Regions from separate parts of the Nonomuraea sp. MTCD27 genome, predicted to be linked through region 2. Evidence: riboswitches for the same ligand, from Rfam matches in the RefSeq annotation. Region 2 holds a riboswitch; the other holds the start of a gene.
What was found. A riboswitch is a leader RNA that binds a small molecule or an ion and turns the genes downstream of it on or off. The one in region 2 is predicted to bind cobalamin.
Positions count from the first base shown of each region.

Region 1: another riboswitch for cobalamin. It lies ahead of ACBJ59_RS08930 (ribonucleoside-diphosphate reductase subunit alpha); the one in region 2 lies ahead of ACBJ59_RS30960 (CbtB-domain containing protein).

Region 1 covers NZ_JBGNUW010000003.1:166,756-174,026, reverse strand. The annotation lists gene ACBJ59_RS08940 (mechanosensitive ion channel domain-containing protein) at 1-526, opposite strand, end outside; gene ACBJ59_RS08935 (ribonucleotide-diphosphate reductase subunit beta) at 546-1,541, opposite strand; gene ACBJ59_RS08930 (ribonucleoside-diphosphate reductase subunit alpha) at 1,554-3,725, opposite strand; cobalamin riboswitch at 3,844-4,041, opposite strand; gene ACBJ59_RS08925 (tripartite tricarboxylate transporter substrate-binding protein) at 4,046-5,011, opposite strand; gene ACBJ59_RS08920 (SAM-dependent methyltransferase) at 5,109-5,870, opposite strand; gene glmS (glutamine--fructose-6-phosphate transaminase (isomerizing)) at 5,931-7,271, opposite strand, start outside.
Region 2 covers NZ_JBGNUW010000011.1:259,666-266,936, forward strand. The annotation lists gene ACBJ59_RS30935 (hypothetical protein) at 1-343, shown strand, start outside; gene ACBJ59_RS30940 (TetR/AcrR family transcriptional regulator) at 283-939, opposite strand; gene ACBJ59_RS30945 (nitroreductase/quinone reductase family protein) at 1,035-1,526, shown strand; gene ACBJ59_RS30950 (hypothetical protein) at 1,707-2,432, shown strand; gene ACBJ59_RS30955 (STAS domain-containing protein) at 2,451-2,804, opposite strand; cobalamin riboswitch at 2,993-3,122, shown strand; gene ACBJ59_RS30960 (CbtB-domain containing protein) at 3,157-3,348, shown strand; gene ACBJ59_RS30965 (CbtA family protein) at 3,370-4,164, shown strand; gene ACBJ59_RS30970 (histidine phosphatase family protein) at 4,174-4,863, shown strand; gene ACBJ59_RS30975 (VWA domain-containing protein) at 4,815-6,980, shown strand; gene cobO (cob(I)yrinic acid a,c-diamide adenosyltransferase) at 6,984-7,271, shown strand, end outside.

The DNA of each region.
Region 1 (7,271 bases), on a different contig from region 2:
CGATGCCGACGACCGCGCCCGCGATGCCGGCCGAGGCGAGCAGCCCGGCCCCGAGTGCCCGCACCTGCGGGAAGGAGAAGAGCATCGCGCCGACCGCGATGACGACGATGACCGCGGCGGCGATGCGGCGGACGAGCGCGATCTGCGTCATGATCCGCCGCGCCCGGCGGTTGCGCTCCCCCTCGACCAGCACCAGCCGGTCGAGGACGATGTCCGTGAACGCGTACGTGGCCTGCACGATCAGCCAGGTCACCGCGGCGATCGTGACGAGGCCGAGCACCCGCTCCACCGACCCCGCCACCGCCCGTTCGGACGGCGTGTCGCCGAACATCCCCGGCCCGAACACCACGTTGAACGCCACCACGGCGGCCACCGAGAACGCGGGCCACGTGCAGTGCTCCACCAGGTGCCGGGCGAGCGCGAATTTGCGCCCCATCCTGCTCAGCACCCGCCGGGCCACTTCCACCAGGAGGATCGAACCGACCACGGCGATTACGAGGATCGGCCAGTCCGCTGGAGACTGCACGCTCATGCCCCCTTATGTATTAGAACGTCTCGTCAAAGCTCACATTGCCCTCAACCGCCACTTGGTAAGCAGAAACCCGCCGTTCGAAGAAGTTGGCCAACTCCTGCACGTCCTGCAACTCCATGAACGCGAAGGGGTTCGCCGAGCCGTACCGGCTGGGCAGGCCGAGCCGGGCCAGCCGCTGGTCGGCGACGTACTCCAGGTACTGGCGCATCTGGTCCACCCCCATGCCGGGCATGCCCTCGCCGCACAGGTCCGCGGCGAAGGCCAGCTCCGCCGCGACGGCCTCCTCGATCATGAGGGTGACCTGCTTGCCCAGCTCGTCGTCGAACAGCGACGGCTCCTCGGCCCGCACCGTGTCCACCACGCTGAACGCGAACTCCATGTGCATGGACTCGTCGCGGAACACCCAGTTCGTCCCGGTGGCCAGGCCGCCGAGGAGACCGCGCGAGCGGAACCAGTAGACGTACGCGAACGCGCCGTAGAAGAACAGGCCCTCGATGCAGGCGGCGAAGCAGATGAGGTTCAGCAGGAACTGGCGCCGCTCCGCGGCCGTCTCCAGCCGCCGCAGCCCTTCGATCGAGTCGATCCACCTGAAGCAGAACTCCGCCTTGTCGCGGATCGACGGGATGTGCTCGATCGCGGCGAACGCCTTCACCCGCTCGTCCGGGTCGGGCAGGTAGGTGTCGAGGAGCGTCAGGTAGAACTGCACGTGCACGGCCTCCTCGAAGAGCTGCCTGCTCAGGTACAGGCGCGCCTCGGGGGCGTTGACGTGCTGGTAGAGGTTGAGCACGAGGTTGTTGGCCACGATCGAGTCGCCGGTGGCGAAGAAGGCGACCAGCCGGTTGATCAGGTGCCGCTCCTGCGGGGTCATCCTGGCCAGGTCGGCGAGGTCGTTGTGCAGGTCCACCTCCTCGACGGTCCACGTGTTGCGGATGGCCGCGCGGTAGCGCTCGTAGAAGTCGGGGTAGCGCATGGGCCGCAGGGTGAGGTCCATACCGGGGTCGAGCAGCACGAAAGGGTCTCCTTACTGGCAGGCTTCGCAGGTTTCGGGGTTCTCGAGGGAGCAGGCGATCGCCTCGGCGGAAGGGGCCGCGACCGTCGTCTGGGCGATCCGGGTGGCCGGGCGCGAGCGCAGGTAGTACGTCGTCTTGAGGCCCTGCTTCCAGGCGTAGGCGTACATCGACGAGAGCTTGCCGATGGTCGGGCTGGCCATGAAGAGGTTGAGCGACTGCGACTGGTCGATGTACGGCTGCCGCGCGGCGGCCAGGTCGATCAGCGCCTTCTGCGGCAGCTCCCACGCCGTGCGGTAGAGCACCTTGAGGTCGTCGGGCACGCCGGGCACGGTCTGCACCGAGCCGTCGGCGCGCTTGAGGTCGTCGCGCACCTGCTGGGTCCACAGCCCGCGCGCCTGCAGATCGGCCACCAAATACCGGTTGACCTGCAAGAACTCGCCCGACAGGGTCTCCCGCTTGAACACGTTGGACACCTGCGGCTCGATGCACTCGTAGCAGCCGGCGATGGAGGCGATCGTCGCGGTCGGGGCGATGGCGACCATGAGCGAGTTCCGCAGGCCGGTCTCCGCGATCTTCTCGCGGAGCGCGTCCCAGCGCGGCGAACCGGCCGCGCCGTAGTGGTCGGGGTGCAGCACTCCCCCGGCGGCCCGCGTGTCGGCGTACGACGGGTGCCTTCCGCGCTCGGCCGCCAGGTCGGCCGAGGTGTCGTACGCGGCCAGCGCGATCTCCTCGGCGATCCTGGTGGACAGCTCCAGCGCCCGCGGTGAGTCGAACGGCAGCCGCAGCGTGAAGAAGACGTCGGCCAGCCCCATCACGCCCAGCCCGATGGGCCGCCACCGCTTGTTGGCCGCCTCGGCCTCGGGCGTGGGGTAGAAGCCGAGGTCGATGGTGCGGTCGAGGAAGCGGACGGCGGTGCGCACGGTCCGGCGCAGCCGCTCCCAGTCCATGTCCTGCCCGGCGCCGTCCCCGGTCAGGTGGGCGGCCAGGTTGACCGAGCCGAGGTTGCAGACGGCCGTCTCGGCGTCGCTGGTGACCTCGAGGATCTCGGTGCAGAGGTTCGACAGGTGGATGACGTTCTCGGGGCGGGCGGTCTGGTTGGAGGTGCGGTTGGCGGCGTCCTTGAACGTCATCCAGCCGTTGCCGGTCTGGGCGAGGGTGCGCATCATCCGGCCGTACAGTGTCCTGGCGGGGATCTGCCGGACGTACCGCCCGGCCGCCTCGTACGCGCGGTACGCGGCCGTGAACTCCTCCCCGTACAGGTCCGTGAGGTCGGGCACCTCCTTCGGGTCGAACAGCGACCACGTCCCGTCCGCCTCGACCCGGCGCATGAACTCGTCGGGGACCCAGTTGGCCAGGTTCAGGTTGTGGGTGCGGCGGGCGTCCTCGCCGGTGTTGTCGCGCAGCTCCAGGAACTCCTCGATGTCGGCGTGCCAGGTCTCCAGGTAGACGCAGGCCGCCCCCTTGCGCCGGCCGCCCTGGTTGACCGCCGCCACCGAGGAGTCCAGCGTGCGCAGCCAGGGCACGATGCCGTTGGAGTGGCCGTTCGTACCCCTGATCAGGGAGCCGCGCGAGCGCACCCGGGTCCAGGAGATGCCGATGCCCCCGGCGTACTTGGACAGCCGGGCCACCTGCCCGTACCTGTCGTAGATGCCCTCCAGCTCGTCGCGCGGCGAGTCGAGCAGGAAGCAGGACGACAGCTGCGGCCGGCGCGAGCCGGAGTTGAACAGGGTGGGCGAGCTGGGCAGGTACGACAGCGTGGACATGAGCGCGTACAGCTCCGCCGCCTCGGCCACCGACTCCGACAACCCGCAGGCCACGCGCAGGAAGAAGTGCTGCGGCCGCTCCAGCACCCCGCGCGTCTCGGGGTGGCGCAGCAGGTAGCGGTCGTACACCGTGCGCAGCCCGAAATACTCGAACCGGTCGTCCGCCTCGGCGGAGACCAGCGCGTCCAGCTCGGCGGCGTGCGCGGCGACGAACTCCGCCAGCCCGTCCTGCACGAGCCCGGCCGCGTGGGTGGCGGCGATGGACTCCGAGAACGTCCGCACGCCGTGCGCGGCCGCCTCGTCGGCGATCTCCTCGGCCAGCAGCCGGGCGGCGACCCGCGAGTTGGCCGGGTCGGTGATCACCCGGGCGGCGGCCTCCTCGATGGCCAGGCGGCGGTCAACCTCAACGATCTGAGTCACGTGCTCTCTCTCCTCGCGAGCTCATCCCCGTGAGGGCACGCGAGAGCACGGCGAACCGGATCACCGGCCGCGTCGCGCTCCGGCCCGCCCTCGAGGCCCTGAACACTTCGTGCCGGACACGGCCCGGCACGACGCTGGCAGGTCTTCGGGCTCGCGGGCGCGCTCCATGGCTCCTACTGGCCGTCGCTTCCCGGATCTCTCCAGTGCACAATGACGGCGGTCGTTCCCGCTCACCGCTGCGGGGCAGCCCCGGAATCTCACCGGGTTCCCTTTTGCTCCGCCTCCGGAGAGGCGAACCAGCGACGACCAGGATCCTACATCTAGTGGCCGTTCCCGCAACTACCCCAGCATGTTGTGGCTTTGGTGGTGTCGAGCAGTCCGAGGTCCCGCAGGACCGCGCGGGTGCGGGCGATCTCGGTGCCGACCCAGCGGGCGAAGTCGTCGCCGACGAGGGGGATCGACAACCAGCCGGCGGCCCGGCACGCCGCCTCCCAGCCGGTCGAGCCGATCACCACCTCGCACATGCGCAGGGCCGCCTCGCGGCTCTCGTCGGCCATGTCCTCGGGCCCGAAGGCGGCCACCCAGTCCGCGAAGTCCACCCGCACGCCGCACTCCAGCAGCGTCGGCACGTCGAGCTCGGGCACGCGGGTGGCCGAGGACACCGCCAGCGCCCTGACCCGGCCGCGGCCGATGCCGGCGCGCCAGCCGGTCAGCGGTCCCGCGGCGGCGGCTCCCTTACCGGCCAGCAGCGCGGTGGCCGCCTCGCCGCGGCTGGGGTAGCCGGTGTACTCGACCTGCCTGGTGTCCGCGCCGAGGGCCTTGGCGATCAGGCCGAACAGCAGGTGGTCGGGCTCGCCCTGCGGCCCGCCCACCAGCGGTGTCCGGCCGGGCGAGGCGACCAGCCGGGCGCCGAGGTCGTCGAAGTCCTTGACCGGCGAGGCGTCGGGCACGACCACGACCTCGACCTCGCCGCTGAGCCTGGCCAGCGGGGTGCCGGTGTCGAGCAGGCTCTGGCCGTTGTTCAGCTCGGCCGCGGCCAGCGCGGGCAGGCCGGTCACCGTGATGGGCGTGCCGGCGCCGGACTGGAACCCGGCGGTACGGGCCGCCCCGGCGAACGCCCGCCCCACGGGGGCCCAGCGCGGCCCGCTCGGATTGATGGAGAATCCGGTACGCGGCACGTCCCCGCCGGTGCGCTCCGTACCGCAACCGGCGGCGCAGGCCGTGACTCCCAGCCCCCAGGCCAGGAACCGCCGCCGGCGCATCTGCTTCTCCCCCGAATCCCCCATTACCCTAGGTTAATAACCCATTACGCACCGCTACACACCCGGGTCGCGACAAACAACACAAATCGCTTTTCTTCGCGCTTTTTCGTGATTTTTAAACTTATTGGGTTTTCTTGCCGACCCCGGCCATGAGCGACGACGGCAACGACCAGTCGCCCACCAGCTTGGGCCGGTCCGGACGCCAGTCGGTGGCCTGCACGAGCCCCGGCGGCTCCAGCGGGAACCCGCCGAAGAACGCGCGGATCCGGGCCGGGGTCCGGTCGGTCCCGCCCCGGGCGGAGGAGCCGCCGCGCTCCTCGTCCTCCAGGTGCGCCATGGTCGTGGCGTGCGAGATCACCAGATAGCCGCCCGGCGCCATCCGCTCGCGGAGCACGCCCACCGCCTGCTGGGGGTGCGCGGAGTCCGGCAGGAAGTGCAGGATCGACACCAGCAGCACGGCGATCGGCTGGTCGAGGTCCAGGAACTCACCGGCCCCGGCCAGCACTTCCGCCGGATCCAGCAGGTCGGCCTGGACGAAACGGGCCCTGCCCGGTGCGTGCCGGAGCAGGGCCGTGGCGTGGGCGGCGACGACGGGGTCGTGGTCGACGTAGACGACCCGGGCCTCCGGGGCCACCTCGTGCGCGCTGCCCTGGGTGGGCAGCCCGCTGCCGAGGTCGAGGAACTGGCGGATCCCGGCCCGCGCCACGTAGCGCACGGCGCGCTGGAGGAAGGCCCGGTTCGCGCGGGCCAGCGCGACCGCCTCCGGGATCAGCTCGGCGAGCTGGTCAAGGGCCAGACGGTCGACCGCGAAGTTGTCCTTCCCACCGAGCATGTAGTCGTACATGCGTGCGGGATTGGGCCTCTGTTGGTCGAACTTCCGCACAGTATCGAATTTATGTCGTCGCAAGCCAGATAACGATAGTTTGCGCTGAATTGGACTCAGTTACTCAACCGTTACGCTCTTGGCGAGGTTGCGCGGCTTGTCCACGTCGCGGCCCAGCGCGACCGCCGCGTAGTACGCCAGGAGCTGGAGGGGAATCGTGAGCAGGATGGGGTCGAGCTCGATCTCGTTCTTGGGGATCACGATCGCGTCGTCGGCCAGCTTGGCGTCCGGCTTCCGGTGGCCCACCATGAGCACCTGGCCGCCGCGGGCGCGGATCTCGCCCAGCGTGGTGAGGTTCTTGTCGAGCAGCTCGTCGTCGGGGACGATCGCCACCGTCGGCATGTCGGGGCCGATCAGCGCGAGCGGGCCGTGCTTGAGCTCGCTGGCCGGGTAGGCCTCGGCGTGGACGTACGAGATCTCCTTAAGCTTCTGCGCGCCCTCGCGGGCCACCGGGTAGCCGCGCACCCGGCCGACGAACATCATGCTCGCGTGCTTGGCGTACTTGTCGGCCAGCTCGGCGATCCTGTCGCCCTGCGCGAGGATCTGCTCGATCTGACCGGGCAGGCGGCGCAGGCCCTCCACGATGCGCCGCCCGTCGGCCGGCGACAGGTCGCGCACCCGGCCCAGGTGCAGCGCCAGCAGCGCGAACGCCACCGAGGTGGAGGTGAACGCCTTGGTCGAGGCGACCGAGACCTCGGGGCCGGCGTGCAGGTAGATGCCGCCGTCGACCTCGCGGGCGATGGCGCTGCCCACGGCGTTGACGATGCCGATGACCCGGCCGCCCTTGCGCTTGAGCTCCTGCACGGCGGCGAGGGTGTCGTAGGTCTCCCCCGACTGGCTGATCGCGACGTAGAGCGTGTCGGGGTCGACGACCGGGTTGCGGTAGCGGAACTCGCTGGCCGGCTCGGCGTCGGATGGGATGCGCGCCAGCTCCTCGATGAGCTGCGCCCCGATCTGGCCCGAGTAGTACGCCGACCCGCAGCCGATGATCTTCACCCGCCGGAAGCCCCGCGTCTCTCGGGCGTCCATGTTGAGCCCGCCGAGGTGGGCCACGTGGAAGCGCTCGTCCAGGCGGCCGCTCATGGTGCGGGTCATCGTCTCGGGCTGCTCGGAGATCTCCTTGAGCAGGTAGTGCTCGTAGCCGCCGGTGTCGTAGTGGCCGGCGTCCCAGTCGACGGTCAGCGGCTCCTTGGCCGTCTCGCGGGCGTCGCTGGCGAAGGTGTGGAAGCCGTCGGCCTTGAGCACGGCCAGCTCGCCGTCCTCCAGGTGCACGACCTGGCGCGTGTAGCGGACCAGGGCAGAGACGTCGGAGGCGGCGAACATCTCCTTCTCGCCGATGCCCAGCACGATCGGGCTGCCGTTGCGCGCCACGACCACCTCGCCGGGCCGCTCGGCGTCGAT
Region 2 (7,271 bases):
ACTGTGGGCGGCCGTCCCGCTCCTGGACGGGGATGCCGTTCAGACGGTGGCGTCCCTGCAGAACAAGGTCACCTTCTGGGCCGGGCCGGGCAGCTTCTCCGTGCCCCTGATTCTCCTGGGCTGCCTGACCTGGCACCTCGCCGGGCGCGGGGTCCCCGTGCCCGCCGGGATCGGGTGGGCACTCGCGGCGTGGTGCGCGCTGGGCGGCGTCCTTCTCGTGCCCTCCCCGTACGTCGCCGGGGTCGTCGCCGGCGGGCTCGTCATCCTGGCGGCGCGGCCGGGTCAGGCCTTCGGTGCCATGGCCGCCACCGCGGACAGCAGGAGATCGATGCCGAAGGAGTAGTAGGCGTCGAGGTCGGGCGGGTCGGACAGGGTGGCGGCGAAGGCGGCCAGGTGGGGGTAGCGGCCGGGAGGCAGGCGTTCCAGGTCGAGGCGCTGCTGCCGCCTGAGCTCCGCGCTCGCCTCCTCGTCGCCGTCCACGCCACCGGGCTGGCAGGACACCGTCGCCGTCGCGCCCAGCAGCAGGTAGGAGGCCACCTGGTCGGCCTGCCGCGGCGTGAACCCGGCCTCGGCGAGCAGCCCGATCACGGTGTCGGTGGCCCGCAGGTATCCCTCGGCCGCGCTCTTGTCGATCACCGGCAGGAGGGCGGACAGGTAGGGGTGCGCGCGCGTCTGTTCCACCAGCGCGGTGACGACCGCGCGGAGGCGCTCAGCCCAGGGCCGGTCCGGCGCCAGGCCGGCGACGAGCGGCGCGAGCAGGTGGTCGGCGAGCGCGGACAGCAGCTCGTCCTTGTTCTTGACGTGCCAGTACAGCGCCGTGGGCGCGACGCCGAGCTCAGCGGCGAGCCGGCGGATGGTGACCGCCTGGAGCCCGTCGGTGTCGGCGATCTTCATCGCCCGATCGACGACGGCCTGGCGGGTCAGTTTCTCCGAAGCCACCTGACCACTGTACGCACGTTCTCCTGTGCAATGTTCATGTACAGCGTTCCTGTACAGTGTTCATGAACGCTGTACAGTACAAGGAGACGCCACGCATGAGTGCTGAATCGACACGTACGCACCGCTTCGACCGCTGGCTGTACCGCGGCGGCCGGCCCAACCGGCTGGCCCGGGCGATCAACCGCGTCTGGGCCACCGTCTTCGCGACCGGGGTGCTGCAACCGGAGCGGATGGTGACCCTGCGGGTGCCGGGCCGGCGTACCGGGCGGGTCATCTCCTTCCCGCTGGTCGTCGCGGACCACGAGGGCGAGCGCTACCTGGTGGCGATGCTCGGCCAGGAGACCAACTGGGTGCGCAATGTCCGCGCGGCCGGCGGGCTGGCGGTGCTGCGGCACGGCCGGCAGGAGACCGTACGTCTGGACGAGGTGGACGCCGGGGACCGTGCGCCCGTCCTCCGCCGCTACCTGGCCGTCTCGCCGGGCGGCCGCACCCACATCCCGGTGGACCGGCGGGCGCCGCTGGCTGAGTTCGAGCGGATCGCCGCGCGGTATCCGGTCTTCCGCATCACCCCGGTCGAGACACGGTGACCGCGTCCCCTGGCCGGTCGCCCCCGTGAGCCGCCGGGGTCACGAACCCGGCGCGGGCCGATGCCGGGATCATCACGTTCCCCGCCCGAGACCACGCTTCCCTGCCCTGATCAGCCGCCGAATGTCACCTTCCGAACACGGCAGGCGGCCCCGGCCGGAGTGGTGAGGTAGTCAGAGATCATGCTCCTCCTCCGGTTGTCCAGCGCCCTGTGCATCGCCGCGATGCTCGCCCTCACCGCCTGCAGCGAGGATCCCGCGGCCCGCGCCGCCCGTACCCACGCCGAACAGATCGCCGAGCGGCTCGGCCGCGGCCTGTCCTGGAACTCGGAGGACATCGGCCACGCGCTCTCCCGCGACGCGGACGTCGACGTGTACTCCGTGACCGGCACCAGGTACAGCGTCAGCGACCAGGGACGCGTCCTGCTGCGGATCCGCGCCACGAGCCCGGTGGATCGGGACGGTGAGCCGCTCGGCAGGACGAGCTCCCCGAGTCCCGCCGCGGTGGCCGTCGTGTGCTTCGAGATCTCGGTCTCCTACTCCGACACGGGCGTGGCCGAGGTCGACTGCCCGGCGGGCGAGCCGCGCTCCTTCCGCGCCCCGGCGGAGATCCCCCGCACCGCGTACGAGTGGCTGAAGACGCGCCTGCCCGCAACCCCCGACCTGGCGGCCGCCCGCGAGGTCGTCGACCGGCTGGACCTGGACGACCGCATCGGCAAGGACGTGGCCGAGGTCGACGGGGTGATCGGCATCGCGTTGCGGGAGCGGCCGGGGGTGTGCCTGTTCGCCCGCGTCCGGCCGGGGGACGTACAGGTCTGGTGGCCCTCCCGCGTCCAGGCGATGCCCGGGGAGAGCAGTTGCAGCGCAGCCGAGGCCGCTCACGGCCACGCCCAGCGCCCGCCCCACTGACCGGCGCGGGCCGGCGGGTCAGCCGGTCGGCGGCGGGAACACGCGGTCGAGGCCGGTGATCTCCAGCAGCCGTACGACACTCCGCGAGCTCCTCGTCACCCGCAGGCTCCCCCGCCCCGCCACCGCCTGGTTACGCGCGGCGACCAGCACGGCCAGGCCGCGGGCGTCGATGAAACCCACCTGGCCCAGGTCGAGCAGGAGATGGGTGCCCCGCTGGGCGAGCACGCGGGCCACGCACGCGCGGAAGACCGACTCCGAGGCCAGGTCGAGCTCTCCGGACGCCCTGATCACCACCTGGTCGTCCGTCCGGGTCACCTGAAGGACCAGGCCAGCCTCCCCTCCCGGCAGGTGAGGGTCCATCGGGGACGACATGAGGGGGAACCTAAGACCGGCCCATCACGCCGCGCTAGGGCCAAAGGTCCCGAATTTAACCCTCCCACTCCCGGCGTCTCGTCAAGAAAGGCCCGCCCGCCTGAACTCCCCGGACTCACTCCGGGGACCCCGGCGCTCAGGCCCCCTCACCCACCAGCCCATCGGCCGGGACGTATTGACGCGAACAGGAGGAACAGATACGTTCCGGTAGATTTCACGGTTGTCCAAGGGAAATCCGGTGAGATGCCGGTGCGGACGCGCCACTGTATCCGGGACGTAGATCCCGGGAGCCAGGTCGCTTGGCAGCCGTGACCTCGAAGGCGGGACGCGTCATCCCTGAGGAGGCTTTTGCATGAGTGATCTGACCACTCCCACCACCACCATCCCCTTTCCACGCCTGCGCGCCTGGCTGCCGGCCGTGGCACTGCTGCTGCTCGTCGCGTACCTGGTCCTGATGGACAACGGCGCCGTGTCCCAGACGGGCGCGTTCCTGCACGAGCTGATGCACGACGGGCGGCACCTGCTCGGCGTGCCGTGCCACTGAGGCCCCGGCATGGTACGGAACTTGCTGGTCAGAGGTCTGCTCGTAGGCCTGCTGGCCGGATCGGTCGCGGGCGGCTTCGCCTTCGTCTTCGGGGAACCGCGCGTGGACAGCGCGATCGCCCTGGAGGAGGCGGCCGCGGCCCAGACCCGGGCCGCTCCGGCAGAGGCGCACGAGGGTCACGATCACGGCGAAGGGGCCGAGGTCAGCAGGCCCGTGCAGAAGGCGGGGCTCTTCCTGGCCACCGGGCTCTACGGGCTGGCCGTGGGCGGCGTGTTCGCCCTCGTGTTCGCGGGCCTGCGGGGCCGGGTCGGGTCGCGCTCGGACGGGCGGCTGGCCCTGGCCTCCGCCGGTACGGCCTTCGTCGCCGTCATCCTCGTCCCTTTCGTGAAATATCCAGCCAACCCGCCCGCTGTCGGTGACCCGGCGACGATCGGCAACCGCACTCTGCTGTACGTGGTGATGGTCCTCGTCGGGCTGGCCGCGGTGGCGGTCGCGGTGGCCACGGCCCGCCGGGCGAGCTCCGCGGATCCGTGGGTCCGGTGGGTCTCGGCGGTGGGCTCCTTCCTGGTTCCGGTGGTGGCGGCGTGGGTGCTGCTGCCACCGGTGCACGAGGTGCCCGCCGGGTTCCCCGCCACGCTGCTGTGGGAGTTCAGGCTCGCCTCGCTCGGCACGCAACTCGTCTTCTGGGCGGCGTTCGGCGTGCTGTTCGGGTGGGTGAGCGACAGAGCGGCCCGAGCGGTTCAGGCCGACCCGGCTCGTACGGCCGGTGCAACTCGTACCGGCGGCGCTGCCGGTGCCGCCGTCGAGCCGGGCTGAGCTCGGTTGTTGTTCGTCCGGCACGCGACGACGCCGGGGATGCGGGCTGCCCGTTTCCCCGGCGCCACGGACACCGACCACACCAACGCCGACCCGGCCGGCCTCGCCAGAGCCGCCTCCTTGGCCGCCATGGCGGGCTGGACCGCACCGGGAGTCATGGCGGGCGCGGCTGTCTGGGTCTCGCCCGTGCGGGCCGCGTGGCAGACCGCCGCCGCGATGGGGCTGGAGGCGCGCGTGGCTCCGGCCCTCAGGGAAGCCGACTGCGGCCGGTGGGGCGGGCTGACGTATGAACAGGTCGCGCGGGAGGAGCCGGAGGCGCTGGCCAGATGGCTGGCGGATCCGCACGCGGCCCCGCACGGCGGCGAGAGCCTGGCCGCTCTCGCCGAACGGGTCGGGGACTGGCTGGAAGCGGTACGCCAGAATCCCACCCACCCCGAGGCGGTCACCGGCCGGGCGCAACCCGCCGGCGCCGTACGCCCTGAGGTGGTCGTCATCTGTGATGTCGGTGTGATCCGGGCGGCGCTCGGGCATGCGCTGGGGCTGGATCCGCTCAGCACCGCCCGTTTCGACATCGCGCCGCTGTCCTTCACCGAGCTGACCGTCACGCGAACTGGCCGGCGGGTCGCTCATGTCAACCGGAAGGTTCTGTCTTGGTCAACACCTACCCGTTCAGCGCGGTCGTCGGGCTCGACGACCTGAAGCTGGCGCTGGTGCTCAACGCGGTCTCACCCCGGGTGGGCGGCGTGCTCGTACGCGGTGAGAAGGGCACTGCCAAGTCCACGATCGTACGCGCGCTCGCGGCCCAGCTGCCCGCCGTGGACGTGGTGGCCGGTTGCCGCTTTGCCTGCGACCCGGCGGCGCCCGACCCCGGATGCCCGGACGGTCCGCATGAGAGCGGTGTCGATGGCGTGAGCCGTCCGGCCGCGCTGGTGGAGTTGCCTGTCGGTGCGTCCGAGGATCGCCTGGCGGGATCGCTCGACGTGGAGCGGGCGCTGACGGAGGGCGTGAAGGCGTTCGAGCCGGGGCTGCTGGCCGCCGCGCACCGCGGCGTCCTGTACGTCGACGAGGTGAACCTGCTGCACGACCACCTCGTGGACCTGCTGCTCGACGCGGCCGCCCTTGGGACCTGCTACGTCGAGCGCGAGTCCGTCTCGGTCCGGCACGCCGCCCGGTTCCTGCTGGTGGGCACCATGAACCCGGAGGAGGGAGAGCTGCGGCCGCAGCTCCTCGACAGGTTCGGGCTGACGGTCGAGGTCAGGGCGTCGCGCGATCCCGGGGAGCGGGCCGAGGTGGTGCGGAGGCGGCTGGCCTTCGACGCGGACCCGGCGGCGTTCGCGGCGCGGTGGGCGCGGGAGGAGTCGGAGCTGGCGGGGCGGATCGTCACGGCCCGGGAGCGGGTGGCGGGCGTACGGCTGCCCGACGCGCGGCTGCGGCAGATCGCCACGGTTTGCGCGGCCTTCGAGGTGGACGGGCTGCGAGCCGACCTGGTCACGGCGAGCGCGGCGATCGCCCATGCGGCCTGGCAGGGGCGGGCGGTGGTGAGCGTGGCAGACGTACGCGCGGCGGCCCGGCTGTCGTTGCCGCACCGGAGACGGCGGGATCCGTTCGACGCGCCGGGGCTGGATGAGGCGCTGCTCGATGAGCTGCTGGAGCGCACCTCGGAGGATGACGATCCGGACGGGAGCGACAGTCCGGACGGCCCAGATGGTCGTGGTGGCCCGGACGATCGTGGCGGCCCAGATGATCGTGGCGGCCCAGATGATCGTGGCGGCCCAGATGATCGTGGCGGCCCAGATGATCGTGGCGGCTCGGACGATCGTGGCGGTGCCGACGATCGTGGCCGGACGGACGATCGTGGCAAAGCGGACGATCGTGGTGGGGCGGGCGGTGGTCCTTCTGGCGAGGGGGCGGATGCGGGTGGGGACGACGGGTCTCCGGGTGAGGGCCAGGACGGTGGGGGCGCCGATCGGGTGGACGGGCGGGTGGACGGGGTGATGGCGCCGTACCGGGTGCCGTTGCTGGAGGTGCCGGGGCTCGGGGAGGGGGCGTCCGGGCGGCGGTCGCGCTCGCGGACCCCGCGCGGCCGGGCCACCGGGTCGCGCCGCCCCTCCGGGCCGGTGCGCGATCTGCACGTGACCGCGACGCTGCTGGCGGCCGCCCCGCACCAGAGGGAACGCGGGCGCGGCGGGCCGGGGCTGGTGCTGCGCGGCGACGACCTGCGTGAGGTGATGCGTGAGGGCAGGGAGGGCAACCTCGTGCTGTTCGTGGTGGACGCGAGCGGCTCGATGGCGGCGCGCAGGCGGATGGCGGTGGTCAAGACGGCCGTGCTCAGCCTGCTGCTCGACGCCTACCAGCGGCGCGACAAGGTGGGGCTGGTGACGTTCCGGGGCGCGGGTGCCGAGGTGGCGCTGCCGCCCACGTCGTCGGTGGAGGCGGGTGCGGCGCGGTTGCGTTCGCTGCCCACCGGCGGGCGTACTCCGCTGGCGGCCGGGCTGGTGCGGGCGGCGGAGGTGCTGCGGGTGGAGCGGCTGCGGGATCCGGCCAGGCGGCCGCTGCTGGTGGTGGTGACCGATGGGCGCGTCACGGCGGGCGGGGACGTGGACCGGGCGGCCGGGCTGCTGGCGGGTACGGCGTCGGTGGTCGTCGACTGCGAGAGCGGGCCGGTACGGCTCGGCCTGGCCGGGCGGCTGGCGTCCCGGCTGCGGGCCCGGCTCGTTCCGCTCGATGACCTCGCCGATCTCGGGTCGGTCGTCCGCGATCACAGGCGGGCGGCAGCTGACCATAGAGGCGATCGTGGTTACCGGAAGGTGGTCTGAGTCATGCCGCAGGGGAAGCCGGCCGTCGTGCCGGACGACGGCCTCACCACCCGGCAGCGCCGTACCAGGCCGCTGCTGATCGTCCACACCGGCCCGGGCAAGGGCAAGTCGACGGCCGCCTTCGGGATGGCGTTGCGGGCCTGGAACCAGGGGTGGCCCGTCGGGGTGTTCCAGTTCGTGAAGTCGGCCAAGTGGCGCATCGGCGAGGAGCGGGCGCTCAAGGTGCTCGGCGACACGGGCGAGGGCGGCACGGTGACCTGGCACAAGATGGGCGAGGGCTGGTCCTGGATC